Spartinivicinus poritis: one gene and its partner. Each later gene encodes a partner of the first gene's protein in a complex. Links are inferred from orthologs where the notes say so. Each region holds a gene or a part of one and is shown in the gene's direction. Other genes may lie near its edges. The genes, in order: nusB and rpsJ.

Region 1 (12,163 bases):
TTTATCAAAGTAATGACTTAGGGGATAAAAAGCTTGCATCTGTTGCAGAGCAGCAGCAAAGAATTCTGCTAAGCAGGGATGTTGGCTTGCTAAAGCGGGGTAATGTTCGCTATGGGCGCTGGGTGAGAAATACCGATCCAATGGCCCAGTTTGTTGAGATTATGGCATTTTATCAGCTTTATGATCTGGTTCGGCCATTAACCTTATGTAGTAAATGTAATGGTGAGATTAAGGCGGTAGATAAAAATACGGTTCATGATCAGGTGCCTGATGGTGTGTTTGAATTTTATGATGAGTTTAATCAATGCCAGAGCTGTCAGCAGGTGTACTGGAAAGGTAGTCATTACCAAAAGATTCAAGCAATCTTAGAAAAGGTTTCTCTTTCGCTTTAGAAGTGTTCTATAAATAGAGTGCGCTATAGAAAACGACAACTGAATTATTTGGTTTGGCACTATTAAAAGTGTTTGATTTGGTCAGTTTGTTGTATTGATGAGTTACATCTTCCTGTTTATATCATGTGGACTTAATTCAACCACAGGCTTGTATTAGTGCTATTTATAGGTAGTATGCTTGGCAATAAATTATCAGAATTATCTATTGTCTAGGGTTGAAAAATAAGCCCTAGAATGCAACTAAATGCAGGAATCGGGTTGGGCTCAGAACTACTATGCATTGTCCGTTTTGTGGTGCGCATGACACTAAGGTCACAGACTCTCGGCTAGTAACAGAGGGTAACCAGGTAAGGCGGCGTCGTGAATGTCTGTCTTGTAGCGAGCGCTTTACGACTTATGAAACTGTTGAGCTAGTGATGCCTCGGCTGATTAAGCAAGACGGAAGTCGTGAGCCTTTCGATGAGGATAAACTGCGAGGTGGAATGCTGAGAGCTCTGGAAAAGCGCCCAGTCAGTATGGAGCAGGTAGAAGAGGCCATTAGCCGACTTAAACACCGGGTTCGAGCTAGGGGAGAACGAGAAGTTGAGTCCTTGCTGGTGGGTGAAATGGTCATGCATGAGCTAAAAAAACTGGATGAAGTTGCTTATATTCGTTTTGCTTCAGTGTATCGGCAATTTAAGGATTTAAACGAGTTTCGTGAGGAAATTGACCGACTAAGGCAGGACAATGAAAGCTGACGCTTTTCAAATCGATATTTTTTCTATTGAAGGTGTTACAAAAGGGTGCAGAAAGTAAATGTCACCCCATATCTGCTAGCTTTTTGCGACACCCTCTTTTTTTGTTTTGTGGCAATCTAAATGAGGTGAATGCGTGTCAACAGAATTCTCTGCCACTGACCATGCCATGATGAGCCGTGCTTTACAGTTGGCAAAACAGGGCTTATATACAACCAGGCCAAACCCTCGGGTAGGCTGTGTGGTAGTTAAAAACGGCGAAATTATTGGAGAAGGTTGGCACGAACGGGCAGGTGAATCCCATGCAGAGGTGCATGCCCTTAAACAAGCTGGAGCAGCTGCAAAAGGCAGCACTGCTTATGTCACCCTTGAACCCTGTAGTCATTTTGGCCGAACGCCACCCTGCACTAATGCCTTAGTTGAGGCTGGTGTTGCAAAAGTTGTGATGGCCATGCTTGATCCTAATCCTTTAGTAGCGGGGAGTGGCAAAAAATTCCTGCAACAGCAAGGCATTAATGTAGAAGTCGGTCTGCTGTACGGAGAGGCTTATCAGCTTAATCAAGGGTTTTGTCAGCGGATGACTATTAAGCGGCCGCTAGTACGCTGTAAGCTCGCGATGAGTGTCGATGGCCGGACGGCTAAAGCCAGTGGTGAAAGTCAGTGGATTACAGGAGCAGATGCCAGGGCTGATGTACAACAGTGGCGAGCCAGAAGCTGTGCGGTGATAACCGGCATCAAAACAGTTTTAGATGATGATGCCTCCCTAACAGTTCGCTCTGAACAGCTTAAAATAGAGGCAGCAAAAACGTGCCCGCCACCTCTGCGAGTTATCGTCGACAGTCAGCTAAAAACACCAGTAACAGCAAAAATATTTAATGGTGCAGGTAAAGTGTTGGTTGCGACTACCTGTAAAGAGTCCAATGCGATTAGTCGTATAGAAAAGCTGGGAGCAGAAGTTGTTGTATTTAATGAAAGTAGTACGACAGATCCAGCAGGTGGTGATAACGCTAGTCAGCAAGTGCCTTTAGATTTATTACTTAATTACCTGGCTGACCATGGTCATTGTAATGAAGTCATGATTGAAGCAGGTTCTACTCTCGCAGGGGCATTTGTTAAAGCGGGGCTGGTGGACGAGTTAATTGTGTATATGGCTCCCGTGATTATGGGGCATGAGGCTAAACCATTATTAACGGTTTTCGATATGCCCAAAATGGCGGATAATGTTGCCCTTGAAATTAAAGATGTTCGTCAAATAGGCAAAGACTGGCGAATGCTGATCCAACCCATTAATAAGCTTAATTAGCTATCTTATGTTTACAGGCATCATTCAAGCGGTTGGTGTGATCCGCTCGCTTACACCTCATGCAGGTGATTTATCGCTTACCATTGATACTCAGGATTTAAGCATAGAAGGCATTCAGCTGGGTGACTCCATTGCAACTAATGGTGTCTGTTTGACAGTCGTAAAGCTTGATCAACAAAGTTTTACTGCTGATGTATCAGCCGAAAGTTTACGTTGTTCTACGCTGGCAGACTTAAAAGCAGGTGATCCTGTTAATTTAGAAAAAGCCATGACACCGACTACGCATTTCGGTGGCCATATCGTCAGTGGTCATGTAGATGGAGTTGGCAAGATTGTTAAGCACTTTAAAGATGCCCGTGCCCACCGATTCTGGCTAGAAGCGCCTGCTCAACTGGCAAAATATATTGCTGAAAAAGGTTCGATCACTATTGATGGGGCTAGCTTAACGGTAAACGAAGTTAGTGGTAATCAGTTTTTGCTTAATATTGTTCCCCATACCATTGCTAACACTATTATTAAACACTATACCCTGGGTACTCAGGTTAATCTTGAGGTGGACATTATTGCCCGGTATTTAGAGCGTTTATTAACAGCAACTGATCAGCAATCAGAAAGCCCTATAAATAAAGCATTTTTAGCCACTCATGGCTTCTTGAAGTAACAGGCGGAAAAACGATGCAGCTAAATGCCATTGAGGAAATAATCGAAGATATTCGTCAGGGTAAGATGGTTATCTTGATGGATGATGAAGACCGAGAAAATGAAGGTGACTTGATTATTGCCGCTGAAAAAGTGACACCAGAAGCCGTTAACTTTATGGCCAGTAAGGCTCGAGGGCTGATTTGTTTAACTTTGACAGGCGAGCGTTGTGATTATTTAGGTTTGCCTTCCATGGTGCAGGGCAAAAATGGTGGTCAATATGGCACACCATTTACCGTTTCAATTGAAGCAGCTCATGGAGTAACGACTGGTATTTCTGCTGCAGATAGAGCAAAAACAATTCAAGTGGCTGTGGCACCTGATAGCAAACCTGATGATATTGTTCAGCCTGGCCATATTTTTCCTCTGAGAGCACAACCGGGTGGCGTGTTGAGTAGAGCGGGCCATACAGAAGCTGGTTGTGATCTGGCCAGACTAGCAGGATTAACACCTGCTGCAGCTATTGTGGAAATTATGAACGAAGATGGTACTATGGCCCGCCGGCCAGACCTGGAAACATTTGCGGAGACGCATGGGCTGAAAATCGGTACCATTGCTGACCTGATTCACTATCGGATATTAAACGAAAGAACTGTTACCAAAGTGGATCAGCAAACCTTAGCAACTGAATTTGGTGAGTTTGAGTTAACTGCGTTTAAAGACTCTATTCAAGGTAATACCCATATTGCGTTGGCGCTTGGTGAAATTAACGCAGATGAGCCGACGCTGGTCAGGGTGCATGTCACTGACCCGATTCGTGATTTGCTGGCAGCGCAGCCTCCTCAGCACACAAGCTGGAGTATTCAAAAAGCGCTTAAAAAAGTGGCAGATGAAGGTAAAGGGGTTGTGGTGTTGTTGAACCCGACAGCCTCACTCGACTTTGAAGGTAGCATGAACCGGTTTTTTCACCCGGAGCATAGCCAGCGAACACCAGGTCAGTCCGGTTCAGGAGCTTACTTAATGGTTGGTACCGGCTCGCAAATTCTTAGAGAGCTAGGGGTAGGTAAAATGAAACTGCTTAGCTCACCAATGAAATTTGGTGCTATTTCCGGGTTTGAATTAGAAATCTGCGAATATATCCCGTTTGAAGAGGCATAGTAATCAATGTCAGAAATTAACACAGTAGAAGGCTTCTTAACCCCCAACGATGGTAAGTATGCCATTGTAGTTGCTCGCTGGAATGGCTTTGTGGTTGAGAGCTTGCTGCAAGGGGCTATTGATGCACTGATTAGGCATGGCATTGACCGGGATAATATCACGATTGTTCGTTGCCCAGGTGCTTTTGAAATCCCCCTTACTGTAAAGAAAGTTGCCAAGCAAGGGCAGTATGATGCCATTATTGCTTTAGGCGCAGTGATTCGTGGTGGTACCCCTCACTTTGAGTATGTGGCTGGCGAGTGTACCAAAGGGCTAAGCACCATTTCTTTGGACCACGAACTACCCATTAGCTTTGGTGTGCTGACAGTAGACACTATTGAGCAGGCGATCGAGCGTTCTGGTACTAAAGCGGGTAACAAAGGTGAAGAAGCGGCTTTGTCAGCGCTGGAAATGGTAAGTTTGTTAAGTAATTTAGAGGCTTAAGTTAAGTGAGCGACGCAGTATCACACCCTACTGGGGATAAACCCAAACCTTCAGCTCGCCGTAAGGCCCGTCAGTTTGCGCTGCAAGCACTTTATCAATGGCATATGGCTGGTGGTAATGTGGCAGCAATTGAAGCGCAGTTTCGTACTGATAATGACATGAAAAAAGTGGATCTCAGTTATTTTCATGACTTGCTTCATGGTGTGGCTCGTGATCTGGCTGATATCCAACAAGCGATCGAGCCTTATCTGGACCGCGACTTAAAAGAGCTTGATCCTATTGAGTTGACTACTTTGCGTATAGGAGCTTTTGAGCTACTAAAGCGAATTGACGTTCCCTATAAAGTAGTAATCAATGAGTCAATTGAGCTGGCTAAACGGTTTGGTGCTGAAGAAAGTCACCGGTATGTTAATGGGGTGCTGGATAAAGTCGCTGCTAGAGCCCGTTATCAGGAAGTCAATAGCCACCGGCTGAAGCCATAGTGCAAACGGTACATTGAACTCTAACGAGCTTAGTGTATCTGGTGGAATACCCAAGTTGTCAGCAAATCAGTGGATTCTTGTAAAGATTGAGCGAATTTCAACTCATTGCTAATTATTTTAATCAGCCATCCCTAACCTCAGTAGGTGAAAGTCCTGCAGAATTAGGGATAGGTGATGACTGTGCGCTACTCTCTATTCCTGATCAGCAACAGCTAGCTGTGTCTATTGATACGCTGGTTGCTGATGTTCACTTTCCTGCTGAAGCCGCTGCTGAACAAATTGGTTATCGTGCGCTTGCAGTCAGTGTGAGTGATTTAGCTGCAATGGGGGCGACCCCTAGCTGGTTTACCCTTGCCTTGACCCTACCTGAAGCTAATGAAAGCTGGTTGGCTGAGTTTGCAAAGGGCCTTAGCTGTGCAGCAAATCAATTTGGTATCAGGCTGATAGGTGGTGATACTACTAAAGGGCCTTTGACGATTTCTATTCAGGTACAAGGAATCGTAAGCGCCAGGCAAACCATGCTGCGCAGTAATGCGAAGGTGGGTGATCATATTTATGTGTCAGGTACCTTGGGTGATGCAGCAGCAGCACTTGACTATGTTATTCCCCAACCCATGCTGTCAGCCAACGATACCCCTACGATTGCTTTTTTGTATCAGCGCTACTTTCAGCCGGAACCGCGCCTGCTACTAGGTAAGCAGCTAGCAACACTAGGTGTAAACTGTGCTATTGATATTTCTGATGGGCTTCTGGCTGATTTAGGTCATATCCTGGAAGCAAGTGCTAAGGCAGAACAGCCTTTGGGAGCGCAAATAGACCTTACCGCTTTACCTATTTCGCAAGCATTAGTAAGCCAAACCAATAAAGCCCAAGCAACTCATTTAGCCTTAACCGGGGGTGATGATTATGAGCTGTGTTTTACAGCATCTACTGAGCTTGCCCAACAGCTTTCTCCTTTAGTTGAGGCTGGCGAAATTACCCTTATTGGTAACATTACCACCCAACCAGGCATAGTTGATAACCAAGGTCAGTCAATTATGGTTACTCACTCTGGCTATCAACATTTTTAGTGGTGCCCTTTGTATGTCTGAAATCCCTAAAGTAACTCTAGCGAGTGTCTTACGTAATCCTGTTCATTGCTTGGCCTTTGGCTTTGGCAGTGGAACAGCACCCAAAGCGCCAGGCACATTCGGTACCTTGGCAGCAGTTCCTATTTGGCTATTGCTGTGTCAGTTGCCACTGGTTTGGTACAGCCTGATAGTGCTGGTTGCTGCCGTCGTGGGTATATGGCTGTGTGGTAAGGCAGCAGAAGACCTTAAAGTGCATGATCATCCAGGCATTGTTTGGGATGAAATGGTGGGCTACTGGATTACTATGTGGGCTGCTCCTGCTGGGTGGTACTGGCCAATTTTAGGTTTTGCTTTGTTTAGGTTGTTTGATATCTGGAAGCCCTGGCCAATTTCAGTGGCTGATCAAAAGCTTAAAGGTGGTATTGGGATTATGCTGGATGATTTATTGGCTGGTTTTTTTGCTCTGGGAGTGATGCAGCTGGCTTATCATTGGGTCGCCTAATATAGCGCTACACTTAGTTCATAATATTGTCATTAAGTACAGCCATTGAAACTGGTGCAGTGGGTCATGGAGAGGATAATGAGCAAAAGTATTCTAACCCTAAGCTTGTTTGCTAGCTTAAGCTTCTCATTGCTCTGCTCTGCAGAACCACAAGTTAGTGTGGTGGGGTTGTTTAGTGGTAAAGCCGTCGTCAATATTGATGGTAAACGGTATATATTAAAGCAGGGTAAAACCGGGCCGAAAGGCATTAAACTGATCAGCGCCAATGCATCAGAAGCTGTGCTGGAAATAAATGGTAAAGCCCGCACCTTTGGCTTGTCCCGTGACTATAGCCGTCAGTATTCTGCACCCAAAAAAGTAACAGTTACCCTTAACCGCTCCTCAGATGGTCACTATTATGCTTATGGTGCTATCAATGGGGTGCCAACAAAGTTTCTAGTTGATACTGGTGCTACTTCTGTTGCAATGAACTCGATAGTGGCCAAGGCTGCAGGGGTTGATTATATTGCCAGCGGTACTCCAATTAATACGGCAACTGCCAGTGATATAGTCAAAACCTTTAAAGTTAATTTGCAGTCAGTCAGTATTGGCGGTATCAAGGTCAACAATGTTGAGGCGGGCGTTCATGAAGGCAGAATGCCAGATATTACCCTGTTAGGTATGAGTTTTCTTCGTCATGTCAAAATGACTGAAGAAGGTAATGTATTAACGTTAGAGCAAAAGTATTAGTAATTGTCATCTGCGAAGGGTTTGGGTTGTTTTTTTTAGGTCTTGATAAAAACATTTTGGCTAAACCATCTCATAGCAGTAGCGATTTAGGAGTGATTGTGTCGGTATCATTTGTTGCTTCATCAAAGCTTCCCACCCCTTTTGGTGTGTTCGATATGCACGGCTTTATGGATGAGCTGACCGGTAAAGAGCATGTTGCATTAACAATGGGCAATGTGAGTGATGGTGAGCCAGTATTAGCGCGTGTTCATTCTGAGTGTTTGACAGGTGATGCATTATTTAGTTTGCGCTGTGACTGTGGAGCTCAGCTTCAAGCCGCATTAAAGGCAATCGCAGAGGCAAGTCGAGGCGTTATTCTTTATTTGAGACAGGAAGGTCGGGGAATTGGCCTGCTAAATAAGATCAAAGCCTATCACTTACAAGATGGTGGGGCGGATACCGTTGAAGCTAATGAGCAACTTGGCTTTGCAGCAGACTTGCGTCGCTACGATATGTGTCAGCCAATGTTGGAATATTTAGGTATTGGTAGCCTGTGTTTAATGACTAATAATCCAGCGAAAGTAGCCGCACTGGAAAAAGCTGGTTTGAATATTATTGAGCGTAAGCCTATTGAAACGGGCAGAAACCCTCATAACGAACGCTACTTGTTAACTAAAGCCGATAAAATGGGGCACTGGATTACTCCTCCAGAAACCTAATAATGACAATTTATATATAACTAAAAAAGCCAGCAATTTGCTGGCTTTTTTAGTGGGTTTACAAAGCTGGTCAAGCGAGAGAAGGTTGGGCTTGGCTCCGCTCGTTATTAGCTAAGCGTGTTTTAACTGTAGCAATAATGCTTGCTGGATCTAAACCGCAAGCTGCTAACTGCTCGCTTCGTTTGGCTTGTTCTATAAATTGATCGGGAATTCCAAGGTTGATCATGGGTACACTACTATTCAGCTGATGAAGTAGCTCATTAACACCTGAGCCTGCACCACCCAATACGGCTCCCTCTTCAATAGTGACCAATAGCTTATGGCTTTCAGCCAGCTGCTTGATGAGTTCTTCATCCAAGGGTTTGGCAAAGCGCATATTAGCAACTGTTGCACCTAACCCATCAGCAGCCTCAAGAGCGTTTTCCAGTAAAGTGCCAAAAGCGAGAATAGCCACTTCACTGCCTTGTTTGACAATTTCACCTTTACCAATTGGAAGGGTTTCAAGTTCTTTGATAATTTCAGTACCTATCCCAGTCCCGCGAGGATAACGGACTGCAGCTGGCCCTTGGTGCTGGTAGCCTGTGGATAGCATCAGTCGGGTTTCGTTTTCATCAGCAGGGGTCATGATGACCATTTCTGGGATGCAGCGAAGGTAGGCAATATCATAGCAACCTGCGTGGGTAGGACCATCCTCGCCAACCAGGCCTGCACGATCGATGGCAAACAGGACATCAAGATTTTGCACAGCAACATCATGGACCAGTTGGTCATAAGCTCGCTGTAAAAAAGTTGAGTAAATAGCAACGACAGGTTTAAGTCCTTCACAGGCAATGCCAGCGGCAAGAGTAACAGCATGCTGTTCAGCAATGGCGACATCAAAATACCGGTCAGGATACTGCTCAGCAAACTTAATCAGGTCTGAGCCTTCTTTCATTGCTGGAGTAATGCCTATCAACTTATTATCAGCCGCAGCCATGTCACATAACCAGCTGCCAAATATATTGGAAAACTTGGGCTTTTTCGCTTGTGGTGGAACAGATTTAACCGGTGGTGCAGGCTCTAACTTAGTGATGGCATGGTAACCAATCGGATCTTCTTCAGCAGGGTTAAAGCCTTTGCCTTTTCGGGTAACAACATGGAGAAATTGAGGGCCTTTCAAGTCTTTAATATTGCTTAAAGTGTGAGTCAGTGTTTCCAGGTCATGGCCATCAATAGGGCCAATATAGTTAAAACCCAGCTCCTCAAATAAAGTACCTGGTACTACCATACCTTTCACATGTTCTTCAGTCCGGCGGGCTAACTCCCAGGCTTTTGGGATGTTGCTTAATACTTTTTTACTGCCTTCCCGCATGGAGTGATACATTTTGCTAGACAGAATTTTAGCAAAGTAGTTAGAAAGCCCACCTACATTATTCGAAATAGACATGTCATTGTCATTGAGAATGACTAGCATATTGGCATTGACATCAGAAGCATGGTTGAGCGCCTCAAAGGCCATGCCTGCGGTTATTGCTCCGTCACCAATGACTGCAATGGATTTTCTGTCTTCACCTTGGAGTTTGGACGCAATAGCCATACCTAAGGCAGCACTGATAGAAGTACTGGAATGTCCAACCCCAAATGTGTCGTATGGGCTTTCAGAGCGCTTGGGAAAACCTGCCAGGCCATCCTTTTGGCGAAGGGTATCCATCAACTGACGCCTACCAGTCAGTAGCTTGTGGGGGTAGGCTTGGTGACCTACATCCCATACTAGCCGGTCGTATGGAGTATTAAACACATAATGAAGGGCAACGGTGAGCTCAATGACTCCCAACCCAGCGCCAAAGTGCCCGCCAGTCTGGCCAACACAAAAAAGTAAGTATTCTCGAAGTTCTTTTACAAGTTGCGGCAGTTGTTCTTCAGATAGTTTGCGTAAATGTTCTGGCAAATCCACCTGATTCAAAAGTGGTGTAGCTGGTTTTGTTAGAGGAATCTCATTAAACATTGACATGCAAACTCATTCTAAAATGGGGATGAGCTCAGGCTTTTAGCAGGTAATGCTGACAAGTACTTTATACTGCACTAGTGGTACATCGATAATGTAAGTAAGGGGCACCACTAGCACCCTGTGACCCAAAGCGGGGTATTTTACCTGAACTATGAATTTTTGACCATTTCAACAGGGTTTGTTCTAGCTGGAACACTTCTCCAATTTGCAGAAAAGTTGAAGGTGCTAATGGGATTGCAGCCTCCATTGGTGGTAATCACTACAGCTAATATCTCTGATATCAGGCTATGTAATCAAGATAGTGCTTTGTTAGTGATTCCTTTGGATAATCAATAATGCCAGTTGCCTAAGAGGAGCAGCTGCTTGGCCTAGTGGTTTTAAAATAGCCAGTGCCTCATCTGTTAGTTGTTGGGCCTTTTGTTTAGCTTGTGATAAGCCCATTATGGCTGGATAGGTAGGCTTGTCATTAGCAATATCTGCTCCCTGGGTTTTACCTAAGGTTTCAGTATCAGACTCAATATCTAAAATGTCATCCTGAATTTGAAAAGCAAGCCCTACGGCATCTGCAAACTGACCTAGCTGCTGCCAGGTAGTTTCATCTACTTGGTTGCTAGCCAGTGCGCCCAAATGGATACTGGCTTTGATGAGCGCCCCAGTTTTGCAGTGATGCATTTTTTCAAGCTGCTCAAGCGAGAGTTGTTTACCAACAGAGCATAAGTCAATTGACTGGCCTGCAACCATCCCATTCATGCCGGCTGCTTGTGCTAAGACCTGAACCTGCTTGAGTCTAGCAGAGGATGATAGGGTGCAACCTGGAAACCAGTCATGGGTAGCCAATGTTTCAAAGGCTAATGCCTGGAGTGCATCACCTGCAAGAATGGCGGTGGCCTCATCAAAAGCAATATGGCAAGTGGGTTGGCCTCGACGTAGCGAGTCATCATCCATTGCGGGCAGGTCATCATGAATGAGTGAGTAGGTATGGATGCACTCAATGGCTATCGCAGCTGGGTCAGCGCTCTCCAGGTTGCCACCTAACCCAAGACATGTTGCATAAGTGAGTAATGGACGAAGGCGCTTCCCACCTTGGGTTAAGCTATAGTTAATCGCTTTTTTTAAGTAGGGCGCTGTATTGGGGTGGCTACTGATAAGGTTATCAAGCAACTGGTTGGTTCGCTGTTGTAGTTCAACAAGTTGCTTTTGCTGCGACATCATAATAGCTAACTACTCTTCTGTATCAAATGGCTCAATGGTTTGTAGGCCATTTTTTTCAAGCAATACATTCACTTTTTGTTCTGCTTTGGTTAGAGCCTGCTGGCATTCACGAGTGAGCTTAATACCTTGTTCAAAAGCTTGTAATGAATCTTCTAAGGAAAGTTCACCTGATTCAAGTTGTTCGACTAGTGTTTCCAGCTCGGTCAGCGATTTCTCAAATGAGATTGAGGCTTTTTTTCTAGCCATAGATATGCTCCCCCTGTTGATGGTTGGCAACAGTACCGAACCCTGCTTTGCCGGTCAATGGGGTGCGTTTTTTAAGAAACTGACTAGACTTTGAAACTGGGGCATCTCTACAAACTTTCAACCTTATAAATTAAGGAGTGTACCGGTGGATCTTGCGACACTGGTAGGGCTACTTGGCGCATTTGGTATCGTGTTGGCGGCGATGGTGCTAGGCGGTTCGGTGCTGGTATTTGTTAACGTACCCTCACTGCTAATAGTTATCGTAGGCAGTATTTTTGCCGTTTTAATGAAGTTTACTTTAAAGCAATTTTTAAGTGCTTTTGGTGTGCTGGGTAAGTCGTTTAAATTTAATTCTGTCGACTTAAATGTGTTGATGGAACAGATTATCGATCTGGCTGAAACGGCACGGAAAGGTGGCTTACTGGCACTTGAAGATAAGCAAGTTGAACATGAGTTTTTGCAAAAGGGTATTCAAATGCTGGTGGATGGCCATGACCCTGAAGTGGTTAAGGCTGTGCTTTCCAAGGA
Region 2 (12,133 bases), on another replicon or contig:
GGAGATGTCATGGGTGACTTGAACCGCCGCCGCGGTATTGTTCAGGGGATGGAAGATAGCACCTCTGGAAAAATCGTTCGTGCTCAAGTACCTCTGGGTGAAATGTTTGGCTATGCCACTGACTTACGCTCAGCAACACAAGGCCGTGCTACTTACTCAATGGAATTTGAGGACTATGCAGAAGCGCCTGCCAGTATTGCTGAAGCAGTTACTAAGACTCAAGCTTAATCAGATCGCTGATATTTGAATAAGGTATATTTTAAAAATGGCTAAAGAAAAGTTTGAACGTACCAAACCCCACGTAAACGTAGGTACTATCGGCCACGTTGACCATGGTAAAACTACATTAACTGCAGCATTAACTCGGGTTTGTGCTGAGGCGTTTGGTGGTGAAGTAAAAGCATTCGATCAAATCGATAATGCACCAGAAGAGCGCGAGCGTGGTATTACTATCTCAACTGCACACGTTGAGTATGATTCTCCAACTCGTCACTATGCACACGTTGACTGTCCAGGACACGCTGACTATGTGAAAAACATGATCACTGGTGCGGCTCAGATGGACGGCGCTATCTTAGTTTGTTCTGCAGCTGACGGCCCCATGCCTCAGACTCGTGAGCACATCTTATTGTCTCGTCAGGTCGGTGTACCTTACATCGTTGTTTTCTTAAACAAAGCTGACATGGTAGACGACGAAGAGTTGCTTGAGCTGGTAGAAATGGAAGTGCGTGAGCTGTTAAGCCAGTATGACTTCCCAGGCGACGACACCCCAATCATCACCGGATCTGCGCTAATGGCACTAGAAGGTAAAGATGATAATGGTATGGGCTCTTCTGCGGTTAAGAAGTTGGTTGAGACTTTAGACGAGTACATTCCAGAGCCAGAGCGTGCTATTGATCAGCCATTCTTGATGCCTATCGAAGACGTATTCTCTATTTCAGGTCGCGGTACAGTCGTAACCGGTCGTGTAGAGCGTGGCATTGTTAAGGTTGGTGAAGAAATAGAAATCATTGGTATCCGTGACACTCAAAAGACTACCTGTACTGGTGTTGAGATGTTCCGTAAGCTGCTTGACGAAGGTCGTGCAGGTGAGAACGTTGGTGTGTTGTTACGTGGTACTAAGCGTGATGATGTAGAGCGTGGCCAAGTATTGGCTGTTCCTGGCTCTATCACTCCACACACTAAGTTTGAGTCAGAAGTATACGTATTAAGTAAAGATGAAGGTGGTCGTCATACACCATTCTTCAAAGGTTATCGTCCACAGTTCTACTTCCGTACTACGGATGTGACTGGTGCTGTTGAGTTACCAGAAGGCGTTGAAATGGTAATGCCTGGTGACAACATTCAAATGAAAGTCACTTTGATTGCGCCAATCGCTATGGAAGAAGGCTTACGCTTCGCCATCCGTGAAGGTGGTCGTACTGTAGGTGCTGGTGTAGTAGCAAAAATTATTGAGTAAGCTAACTTAATAATTGGCTTGTAACAAAAAGAGGCCCCCTCTTCGGAGAAAGGGCCTCTTTTTGTATATTTCTTGACAGGAAAAGGTGGCGTCTATAGAATCTTGCCTCCTTTTGCTATGGCAACATTGATTGCCTAGTTAAGTTCTTTACCCGGAGTTTTGATCAAATGCAAAATCAGCAGATTCGTATCCGTTTAAAAGCGTTTGATCACCGCCTGATCGATGTGTCTACCCAGGAAATTGTAGAAACTGCAAAGCGTACTGGGGCTCAGGTGCGTGGTCCAATCCCATTGCCTACCAAAAAAGAGCGGTTTACCGTACTGATTTCACCTCACGTCAATAAAGATGCCCGTGATCAGTATGAAATTCGCACTCACAAGCGCTTGCTGGATATCGTCGAGCCAACTGATAAAACAGTTGACGCTTTGATGAAGTTAGATCTGGCTGCCGGTGTTGAGGTTCAAATCAGCTTAGCCTGATGTGATTGGGGGCGTAGAACTGAATAAGATCTACGCTTTTTGTTTGTGTAACGCTCTGAAATGGGCGGCCATAGCGGGTTATAGCCCCGTACACGAAAGAGGTAAATTATGAGTATCGGATTAGTCGGAAAAAAGTGCGGCATGACGCGCATTTTTACCGAAGACGGTGCCTCTGTACCTGTTACTGTTATTGAAGTCGATCCTAACCGGATTACCCAGGTTAAAACGGAATCGACTGACGGCTACAACGCAATCCAAATTACCACTGGTGCAAAAAAAGCTTCTCGCGTAAGCAAGCCTTTGGCTGGCCACTATGCTAAGGCTGATACTCCAGCAGGTCGTGGTTTGTGGGAATTCCGTGCAGATAACGCAGAGTACAAAGTAGGCGACCAAATCAATGTCAGCCTATTCGAGGCTGGTCAAAAAGTTGATGTTACTGGACGCTCTAAAGGTAAAGGGTTTGCCGGCACAGTTAAGCGCTGGAACTTCTCTACCCAAGATGCTAGCCATGGTAACTCTCTGTCTCACCGTGCCCCTGGCTCAATTGGTCAGTGTCAAACCCCAGGCCGTGTTTTCAAAGGTAAGAAAATGGCGGGTCAAATGGGTAACCAGCGGGTGACAGTTCAGTCCCTTGAAGTTGTACGTGTTGATGTCGAACGCAACCTGCTGCTAATCAAAGGTGCAGTTCCTGGTGCTACAGGTTCTGATGTGGTCGTTCGTCCAGCCGTTAAGTGTGGCTAAGGGGGAGAGTTATGGATTTGAATGTAACTGGTGCCGGTACGGTTCAAGTTTCTGATCACACCTTCACCGCAGCGTTTAACGAAACTCTGGTTCACCAGGCAGTTGTCGCTTATTTGGCAGGTGCTCGCCAAGGTACTCGTGCACAGAAAACTCGCTCAGAAGTGAGTGGCGGTGGACGTAAGCCATGGCGTCAAAAGGGTACTGGTCGTGCTCGTGCGGGAACTATTCGTAGCCCAATCTGGCGTTCTGGTGGGGTGACTTTTGCAGCTAAGCCACAAGACCACTCACAAAAGCTAAACAAGAAAATGTACCGCGCTGCATTGCGGAGCATCTTGTCTGAGCTGGTTCGTCAAGAGCGTTTAGTTGTTGTAGAAGACTTTTCAGTTGCTGCGCCAAAAACCAAAGAAGTGCTGAGCAAGCTAAAAGAGCTTGATGCAACTAATGCACTGATCATCACTGATGCAGTTGAAGAAAACCTGTATCTGGGTGCGCGGAACATTCCTCATGTTGATGTTTGCGATGTGAATGCTGCTAATCCAGTAAGTCTGGTTGCTCATGAAAAAGTTGTCGCAACTGTCGCTGCCTTAAGAAAGTTTGAGGAGATGTTAGGATGAACCAGGAGCGAATCTTTAAAGTACTGCTTGGTCCACACATTTCCGAGAAAGCAACGCTTCAAGCTGATTTAGCTGGTCAGTATGTATTTCGAGTTGCTACCACGGCTACCAAGCTAGAAATCAAAAAAGCCGTAGAAAAGCTTTTTGAGGTGAAAGTCAAAGCGGTTCAAACCGTTAAGGTTAAAGGCAAAACCAAGCGCACTGCGCGTGGTCTTGGCAAGCGCTCTGACTGGAAGAAAGCGTATGTTTGTCTTGAGCAAGGTCAAGAAATTGATTTTGCTGACGCTGAGTAACGGAGGAGCAAGGTATGGCAATCGTAAAATGTAAACCTACATCTCCGGGGCGTCGCTTTGTAGTTAAAGTCGTCAACCAAGACTTGCACAAAGGTGCTCCTTATGCGCCTTTAGTAGAGAAAAAGTCTAAGTCAGGTGGACGTAATAACAGTGGCCGAATTACTACTCGCCATCGTGGCGGCGGTCACAAGCAACACTACCGGATTATTGATTTTCGTCGTAACAAAGATGGTATCAATGGCGTTGTAGAGCGTCTTGAGTACGATCCAAACAGAACAGCTAATATTGCTTTAATCAAATATGCTGATGGTGAGCGTCGCTATATCATCGCGCCTAAAAACTTAAAGCAGGGCGACCAGGTTGTTTCTGGTGTTGATGCGCCGATTAAAGTAGGTAATACCCTACCACTTCGCAATATCCCTGTTGGTAGTGTAATTCACTGTATTGAAATGAAGCCTGGTAAAGGTGCCCAAATGGCGCGTAGTGCAGGTGCCTCTGCACAACTAGTTGCCCGTGAAGGTGCTTACGTTACCCTAAGGCTTCGTTCAGGTGAGATGCGTAAAATTCTTGCTGAATGTCGCGCCACTTTAGGTGAAGTGTCAAACAGTGAGCATAACCTACGTTCTTTAGGTAAGGCTGGTGCAAAACGCTGGCGTGGTGTTCGTCCTACTGTTCGTGGTGTTGCCATGAACCCAGTGGATCACCCACACGGTGGTGGTGAAGGTCGTACTTCTGGTGGTCGTCACCCTGTTTCTCCATGGGGTATGCCGACTAAAGGCCGTAAGACTCGTAGCAATAAGCGTACAGACAAACTTATTGTCCGTCGCCGCGGCAAGTAATTAACCGGATATAGAGGAAACGACAGTGCCACGTTCACTTAAAAAAGGTCCATTTATAGACCTTCACTTACTGAAGAAGGTTGAGGACGCTGTTGAGAAAAGCGATAAGCGTCCCATTAAAACTTGGTCGCGTCGCTCTATGATTCTACCGCAAATGGTTGGTTTAACTATTGCGGTTCATAACGGGCGTCAGCATGTACCTGTCTTTGTTACTGAAGACATGGTTGGTCATAAACTGGGCGAGTTTGCAGCTACACGTACTTATCGTGGTCATGCTGCAGACAAAAAAGCCAAGCGTAAGTAAGGGGTAATGACAATGGAAGTAGCCGCTAGTCATAAAGGCGCTAACATATCTGCCCAAAAAGCGCGCTTGGTTGCCGACCAGATTCGCGGAAAAGCGGTAGATGAAGCACTGAATATTTTAACCTTCAGCAACAAAAAAGCTGCTGTTTTGGTTAAAAAAGTATTGGAATCAGCTATTGCCAATGCTGAGCACAATGAAGGTGCTGATATCGACGAATTAAAGGTTTCTACTGTTTTCGTTGACGAAGGTAGAACCCTAAAAAGAATTCGTCCTCGTGCTAAAGGCCGTGCTGATCGCATTCTGAAGCGGTCTTGCCATATTACGGTCAAGGTTGCTGAGAAATAGGAGACGATCAGATGGGCCAGAAAGTACATCCAACGGGTATTCGCCTTGGCATCGTAAAAGACCACACTTCTGTATGGTTTGCAGAAGGACGGGAATACGCTGACAAGCTGATTACCGACTTACAAGTTCGTAAGTATATTCAAGAGAAACTGAAAAATGCTTCTGTTAGTCGCGTAGAAATCCAACGCCCTGCTCAGAACGCCAAAATTACTATTCACACTGCTCGTCCAGGGATTGTGATTGGTAAAAAAGGCGAGGACGTTGAAAAACTACGTCGCGATATTTCTGCAAAAATGGGTGTGCCAGTTCACATCAACATTGAAGAAATTCGCAAGCCAGAGCTAGATGCCATGCTAGTTGCACAAAGCGTGTGTAGCCAGCTAGAGCGCCGTGTAATGTTCCGTCGAGCGATGAAGCGTGCGGTGCAAAATGCGATGCGCTTAGGTGCCAAGGGTATCAAAATCCAAATCAGCGGCCGTTTAGGTGGTGCAGAAATCGCCCGTACTGAGTGGTACCGCGAAGGGCGTGTGCCTCTACACACTCTGCGTGCTGATATCGATTATGCCCACTATGAAGCCCTGACAACATACGGCATCTTGGGTGTTAAAGTTTGGATCTTCAAAGGCGAGGTAATTGGTGGTATTCGTGAAGACGAAAAGCCAGCCAAAAAGCCAGCCACTAAGAAGAAAGCGGCTAAGTAAGGAGTACGCAAATGTTACAACCAAAGCGTACGAAGTTTCGTAAGCAAATGAAGGGCCGTAACCGCGGTCTAGCGATTCGTGGCTCTAAAGTCAGTTTCGGTGAGTATGCTTTAAAATCGACTGGTCGTGGCCGTATTACTGCTCGTCAAATCGAAGCAGCACGTCGTGCAATGACTCGTCATATCAAGCGTGGTGGTAAAATCTGGATCCGTATTTTCCCAGACAAGCCAATCACCCAAAAACCCTTGGAAGTACGTCAAGGTAAAGGTAAAGGTAGCGTTGAATACTGGGTTTGTCAGATTCAGCCAGGTCGTGTGCTCTACGAAATGGAAGGTGTTTCTGAAGAATTAGCACGCGAAGCATTTGCGCTTGCGGCAGCTAAGCTACCTGTAGAAACAACTTTCGTGAAACGGACGGTGATGTAATGAAAGCAACTGAATTACGTGAAAAATCCGTCGAAGAGCTGAACGAACAGCTGTTAGCGCTGTTGCACGACCAGTTCAACTATCGGATGCAAAAAGCGACTGGACAATTGGGGCAGACTCACTTGCTCAAACAAGTCCGCCGTGACATTGCCCGTGTTAAGACTGTGCTGAATGAAAGAGCAGGTAAGTAAGATGGCAGACACAGAAAAGAAAGTGCGGACACTGAGCGGCCGAGTAGTCAGTAACAAAATGGATAAAACCGTTACTGTGTTACTAGAGCGTAAAGTGAAGCACCCTATATACGGTAAGTATGTGAAACGCTCAACTAAGTTGCATGCACATGATGAACGCAACGAATGCCAAATTGGTGATTGGGTAACCATCAAGGAAACCAGACCACTTTCAAAGTGCAAAACCTTTGAGCTGGTTTCTATTGATGAGCGAGCTACACAAGTTTAACCGTAGTTCTTGACCTCAAGGTAAAACCTAGTTGAGGTGGGAGAAGAAAGATGATTCAGACTGAAACCGTGCTTGACGTTGCTGATAACAGCGGTGCGCGTCGAGTGATGTGTATAAAGGTATTAGGCGGCTCACACCGTCGCTACGCTAGTGTTGGCGATATTATCAAAGTAACAGTTAAAGAAGCTATTCCACGTGGCAAGGTCAAAAAAGGCCAAGTCATGAATGCGGTTGTTGTTCGTACGAGAAAAGGTGTTCGTCGTCAGGACGGATCAGTTATTCGTTTTGATGGCAATGCTGCAGTGCTGTTAAACACTCAGAATCAGCCAATCGGCACCCGTATTTTCGGCCCTGTTACTCGTGAGCTGCGTTCAGAGCAGTTTATGAAAATTATTTCTTTGGCACCTGAAGTGCTATAGAGAGAGGGCTGGAGAATGCAAAAAATTAAACGTGGTGACGAAGTCATCGTTATTACCGGCAAAGATAAAGGTAAAACGGGCAAAGTTGTAAAAGTACAACAAGATGGCCGTTTTGTTATATCTGGCATTAATATGGTTAAACGCCATGTGAAGCCTAATCCAATGCTGGGTAAGCCTGGTGGTATTGTAGAAAAAGAAGCACCTATTCAGGCTTCTAACGTTGCAATTTACAATGCTGAAACTAAAAAAGCTGATCGCGTTGGCTTTGAAGGCGCTGGTAAAGAGAAAAAGCGTATCTTCAAGTCTACCGGTAAGCCAGTTGATGCATAGGGCTAGCAGGTAACGACGATGACAAATTTGTTAGAAAAGTATCGCAGTGAAATTGCTCCCAAGCTTAAAGAAGAGCTTGGGTACAGCAATATTAATGAAGTGCCAAGCATTACCAAAATCACCTTAAATATGGGTGTTGGTGAAGCAGTTGGTGATAAAAAAGTAATCCAAAATGCGTTGGCTGACCTGGAAAAAATCGCAGGTCAAAAGCCAATCGTAACCCGTGCTCGTAAGTCAGTTGCCGGCTTTAAGATTCGTCAAGGTTGGCCAATCGGTGTAAAAGTAACTCTGCGCCGTGATCGGATGTATGAGTTCTTGGATCGCTTGGTATCAATGGCACTACCCCGTGTTCGCGACTTCCGTGGGTTAAACCCAAAGTCTTTTGATGGTCGTGGTAATTACAGCATGGGTGTGAAAGAGCAAATTATCTTCCCAGAAATCGATTACGACAAAATCGATGTACTTCGTGGGTTGGATATTACGCTTACCACCACTGCTAAAACTGACGAAGAAGGGCGCGCTTTATTAAAAGCGTTCAATTTCCCTTTTAAGAGTTAGGGTAGGGTTATGGCAAAGATCGGAATGAAACAGCGCGAATTAAAGCGCCAGAAGACAGTCCAAAAGTTCGCTGAAAAGCGCGCTAAGCTTAAAGCAATTTTAGCTGATATTAATGCATCAGAAGAAGAAAAATGGGAAGCCCAAGTGGCTTTTCAAAAGCTTCCTCGTGATGCTAGCCCAAGCCGACTACACAACCGTTGTCGTGTAACAGGGCGTCCTCATGGCTACTATCGTAAGTTTGGCTTAAGCCGGATTAAATTACGTGAAGCAGCGATGCGTGGAGATATTCCTGGCTTAGTGAAAGCGAGCTGGTAGCTAAAATTCTGAGGAGAATTTAGAAATGAGTATGCAGGACCCGTTAGCTGATATGCTAACTCGCATCCGTAATGCCCAAATGGCAGAAAAAACTTCTGTCAGCATGCCTTCCTCTAAGGTAAAAGTGGCTGTTGCCAGTGTACTGAAAGAAGAAGGTTATATTGAAAACTATCAGGTAGAAGGCGATGCCAAGCCTGTACTGAGCATCGAGCTAAAGTACTTTCAAGGCAAGCCTGTTATCGAAGAATTGAAGCGTGTTAGCCGCCCAGGATTACGTGCTTATGCAGGTAAAGAAGAACTGCCAAAAGTGAATGGTGGTTTAGGGATTGCTATCGTATCTACTAATAAAGGCGTCATGACCGACCGTGCAGCTCGTGCTGCTGGCGTTGGTGGTGAAATTCTCTGCACGGTATTCTAGGAGGGTTTGATATGTCTCGTATTGCAAAAAGCCCTGTTGAACTTCCTAGCGGTGTAGAAGTTAGCCTTGCTGGTGGACAAATCACTATTAAAGGTAGTAAAGGCAGTCTTTCTATGGGCTTAGCTTCATGTGTTGAAGTGGCTCAAGAAGAGAGTGTGCTAACATTTGTTGCTAAAAACGGTGCTAAACACTCTCGTGCTATGGCTGGTACCACTCGTGCTTTAGTTAGTAACATGGTAACTGGTGTAAATAGTGGTTTTGAGAAAAAGCTGCAGTTGATTGGTGTTGGTTACCGGGCACAAGCTAAAGGTAAATCTATCAACCTTACCTTAGGCTTCTCTCATCCAGTTGATTACGAATTACCAGAAGGTATTTCTGCAGAAACTCCAAGCCAAACTGAAATTGTTATCAGAGGTATCGATAAGCAGTTAGTTGGTCAGGTAGCAGCAGAAATTCGCGACTTCCGTCCACCTGAGCCTTATAAAGGCAAGGGAATTCGTTACGCGGATGAACATGTTCGCCGTAAAGAAGCTAAGAAAAAGTAAGGTAGGGCACTGATATGTCTATTAAAAGAGATTCTCGGTTACGCCGTGCCCGCAGCACTCGCTCAAAAATTCGCGAGCTCGGTAAAACCCGTTTGTGTGTACACCGTACACCTCGTCACATTTATGCTCAGGTTATTGCAGCAGATGGCAGCCAAGTGTTGGCTAGTGCCTCAACGCTGGATAAACAATTGCGCGATGAGAAGACAGGCAACGTTGAAGCGGCTAAAAAAGTAGGTGCGCTGATTGCTGAGCGTGCCAAAGCAGCTGGCGTTACAGATGTAGCGTTTGATCGCTCTGGCTTTCAATTCCATGGTCGTGTGAAAGCATTAGCTGATGCTGCACGCGAAGGTGGCTTAGAGTTCTAAAGGTACTGAACTATGGCAAATAATGAACGTAAGAGCGACGAAGGTTACATTGAGAAGTTAGTTCAAGTTAACCGTGTTGCAAAAGTTGTTAAAGGTGGTCGTATTTTTGGTTTTACTGCATTAACAGTGGTTGGTGACGGTAAAGGCAAAGTAGGCTTTGGTCGTGGTAAAGCGCGTGAAGTGCCAATTGCTATTCAAAAAGCAATGGAAGCTGCTCGTCGTAACATGATTCAAGTCGACCTGAATGGAACGACTCTCCAATATCCAGTTAAAGCACGTCATGGTGCTTCCAAAGTATTCATGCAGCCAGCCTCTGAAGGTACTGGTGTAATTGCCGGTGGTGCAATGCGTGCAGTTTTGGAAGTAACTGGCGTACAAAACGTATTGGCTAAGTGCTATGGCTCTACTAATCCTGTAAACGTTGTTCAGGCTACTTTTAAAGGCCTGAAAGAAATGCGTTCACCTGAAGACGTAGCGACTAAGCGTGGCAAGTCGGTAGAAGATATTCTGGGATAAGACAATGGCAGCAGCGAAACGAATCAAAGTAACGCTTGTCCGTAGCAGTAGCGGCCGTCTTGCCAGCCATAAAGCCTGTGTATCAGGCTTAGGCTTAAAGCGCATCGGCCATACTGTTGAAGTGGAAGATACCCCTTCAGTACGCGGCATGATTAATAAAGTATCCTATCTGGTTAAAGTGGAAGGAGAATAACCATGCGTTTGAATTCTCTTGGTTCTGCTCCGGGTAGCCGTCCAGCGGGTAAACGTGTTGGACGCGGGATTGGTAGCGGCTTGGGTAAAACCGGTGGTCGCGGTCACAAAGGTCAGAAGTCTCGCTCAGGTGGTTCTGTTAAGCCAGGATTTGAAGGCGGTCAACAGCCATTACAGCGTCGTCTACCTAAGTATGGCTTTACCTCTCGTCTGGCTCGGGTTACTGCAGAAATTCGCTTAAGTGAGTTGGCTAAGGTCAATAGTGAAATTATTGATTTACAAGCACTTCGTGAGGCGAATATTATCAATGCCAGCATTCAACGTGCTAAAGTCATTCTTTCAGGCGAGCTATCTAAGGCTGTTACCTTAAAAGGTATTACTGCTACTAAAGGCGCTCGTGCTGCAATTGAAGCTGCTGGTGGTAAAGTCGAGGACTAAATGGCTAAGAAAGGATCATTACCCGTAGGTAATCAAAGTGGGCTGACCGAGCTTTGGTCTCGGCTTCGCTTTGTGTTTTTGGCGATTATCGTTTATCGCATCGGTGCACATATTCCTGTTCCAGGAATTAATCCTGACGCGCTGGCGAATTTATTCGACCAAAATCAGGGAACCATCCTTGGCCTTTTTAATATGTTTTCGGGTGGTGCTCTAGAGCGAATGTCTGTATTAGCTCTAGGCATCATGCCGTATATTTCAGCTTCCATCATAATGCAGTTGATGACTGTTGTTAGTCCTCAACTTGAGCAATTGAAAAAAGAAGGCGAAGCCGGTCGACGTAAAATAAGTCAGTATACGCGCTATGGCACTGTATTATTGGCTTTAGTACAAGGCTTTGGTATTACCGTTAGCTTAGCTAATCAGGGTATCGCCTACGACACTGGTCCCAGCTTTTATTTTGTTGCTATTACTACCTTCGTTACTGGTGCTGTTTTCTTAATGTGGTTAGGAGAACAGGTGACTGAGCGAGGAATTGGTAATGGTATTTCTATCTTAATATTTGCGGGGATAGTAGCTGGATTACCAAGTGCAATAGGGCAGCTTTTTGAGTCTTCTAGTGAGCGAGACGCAAGAGCTGTGCTGAAAATTTTAGCAGTTGCAATCATTGCAATTTCCGTTATCGCATTTGTGGTGTTTATTGAGCGTGGTCAGCGTAGAATTACGGTGAATTATGCAAAACGCCAGCAGGGTAGAAAAGTATTTGCTGCGCAATCAAGTCATTTACCCTTGAAAGTAAACATGGCGGGTGTAATACCTGCTATCTTTGCTAGCAGTATCTTGCTTTTTCCAGCGTCGATTGCTCAATGGTTTGGTACGCCAGGCCAGCAAGGTGAAGAAAGCTGGGTGACGAGCTTGCTGAATGATTTAGCGCAAGCTATAGGCCCTGGTCAACCACTGAATTTAATTTTATTTGCAGCGGGTATCATCTTCTTCTGCTTCTTCTATACGGCTCTTGTTTTCAACCCGAAAGAAGTAGCGGATAATTTGAAAAAGTCAGGTGCCTATATTCCAGGTATTCGTCCTGGAGAACATTCAGCCAAGTATATTGATGGCGTGCTCACACGTTTGACTATGGTTGGTGCGATTTACATGGCGGCGGTATGTTTACTGCCTCAATTTTTAAATGTTGCGTGGAATATTCCCTTCTATTTAGGTGGTACTTCACTCTTGATCGTAGTTGTGGTGGTGATGGATTTCATGTCACAAGTACAGTCACATTTAATGTCACACCAATATGAGTCATTGATGAAAAAATCTAATCTTAAGGGCTATGGTAGTGGAGGCTTAATTCGCTAATTAGCGAATTAATTATTCACAA

The links.
Region 2: the proteins of nusB (region 1) and rpsJ are in contact, whole or in part, in a solved structure (PDB 3D3B), measured with the Escherichia coli proteins. The link is inferred for Spartinivicinus poritis from one-to-one orthologs.

The regions. Positions count from the first base shown.
Region 1 is NZ_JAPMOU010000007.1:12,083-24,245, reverse strand. The notes cover bases 3,543-6,452. They hold nusB (transcription antitermination factor NusB), read left to right. Parts: upstream 3,543-4,714; coding sequence 4,715-5,191; downstream 5,192-6,452. Other genes in these bases: ORQ98_RS07550 (phosphatidylglycerophosphatase A family protein), read left to right, coding at 6,275-6,452; thiL (thiamine-phosphate kinase), read left to right, coding at 5,278-6,261; ribH (6,7-dimethyl-8-ribityllumazine synthase), read left to right, coding at 4,233-4,709; ribBA (bifunctional 3,4-dihydroxy-2-butanone-4-phosphate synthase/GTP cyclohydrolase II), read left to right, coding at 3,543-4,226. Also shown: ORQ98_RS07590 (Mut7-C RNAse domain-containing protein), read left to right, coding at 1-392; transcriptional regulator NrdR, read left to right, coding at 668-1,129; bifunctional diaminohydroxyphosphoribosylaminopyrimidine deaminase/5-amino-6-(5-phosphoribosylamino)uracil reductase RibD, read left to right, coding at 1,263-2,429; ORQ98_RS07575 (riboflavin synthase), read left to right, coding at 2,437-3,090; more of ribBA, read left to right, coding at 3,105-3,542; more of ORQ98_RS07550, read left to right, coding at 6,453-6,763; ORQ98_RS07545 (retropepsin-like aspartic protease family protein), read left to right, coding at 6,842-7,492; ribA (GTP cyclohydrolase II), read left to right, coding at 7,591-8,190; dxs (1-deoxy-D-xylulose-5-phosphate synthase), read right to left, coding at 8,261-10,180; ispA ((2E,6E)-farnesyl diphosphate synthase), read right to left, coding at 10,487-11,389; ORQ98_RS07525 (exodeoxyribonuclease VII small subunit), read right to left, coding at 11,399-11,635; flagellar motor protein PomA, read left to right, coding at 11,781-12,163. UniProt on the Escherichia coli protein: Part of the processive rRNA transcription and antitermination complex (rrnTAC). The complex forms an RNA-chaperone ring around the RNA exit tunnel of RNA polymerase (RNAP).
Region 2 is NZ_JAPMOU010000041.1:23,407-35,539, forward strand. What follows is about bases 341-3,282. They hold rpsJ (30S ribosomal protein S10), read left to right. Parts: upstream 341-1,626; coding sequence 1,627-1,938; downstream 1,939-3,282. Other genes in these bases: tuf (elongation factor Tu), read left to right, coding at 341-1,459; rplC (50S ribosomal protein L3), read left to right, coding at 2,047-2,679; rplD (50S ribosomal protein L4), read left to right, coding at 2,691-3,282. Outside these bases: fusA (elongation factor G), read left to right, coding at 1-228; more of tuf, read left to right, coding at 266-340; more of rplD, read left to right, coding at 3,283-3,293; rplW (50S ribosomal protein L23), read left to right, coding at 3,290-3,586; rplB (50S ribosomal protein L2), read left to right, coding at 3,601-4,425; rpsS (30S ribosomal protein S19), read left to right, coding at 4,451-4,729; rplV (50S ribosomal protein L22), read left to right, coding at 4,736-5,074; rpsC (30S ribosomal protein S3), read left to right, coding at 5,086-5,775; rplP (50S ribosomal protein L16), read left to right, coding at 5,787-6,200; rpmC (50S ribosomal protein L29), read left to right, coding at 6,200-6,391; rpsQ (30S ribosomal protein S17), read left to right, coding at 6,393-6,659; rplN (50S ribosomal protein L14), read left to right, coding at 6,710-7,078; rplX (50S ribosomal protein L24), read left to right, coding at 7,094-7,408; rplE (50S ribosomal protein L5), read left to right, coding at 7,427-7,966; rpsN (30S ribosomal protein S14), read left to right, coding at 7,976-8,281; rpsH (30S ribosomal protein S8), read left to right, coding at 8,307-8,699; and 6 more genes. UniProt on the Escherichia coli protein: Involved in the binding of tRNA to the ribosomes. Part of the processive rRNA transcription and antitermination complex (rrnTAC). The complex forms an RNA-chaperone ring around the RNA exit tunnel of RNA polymerase (RNAP).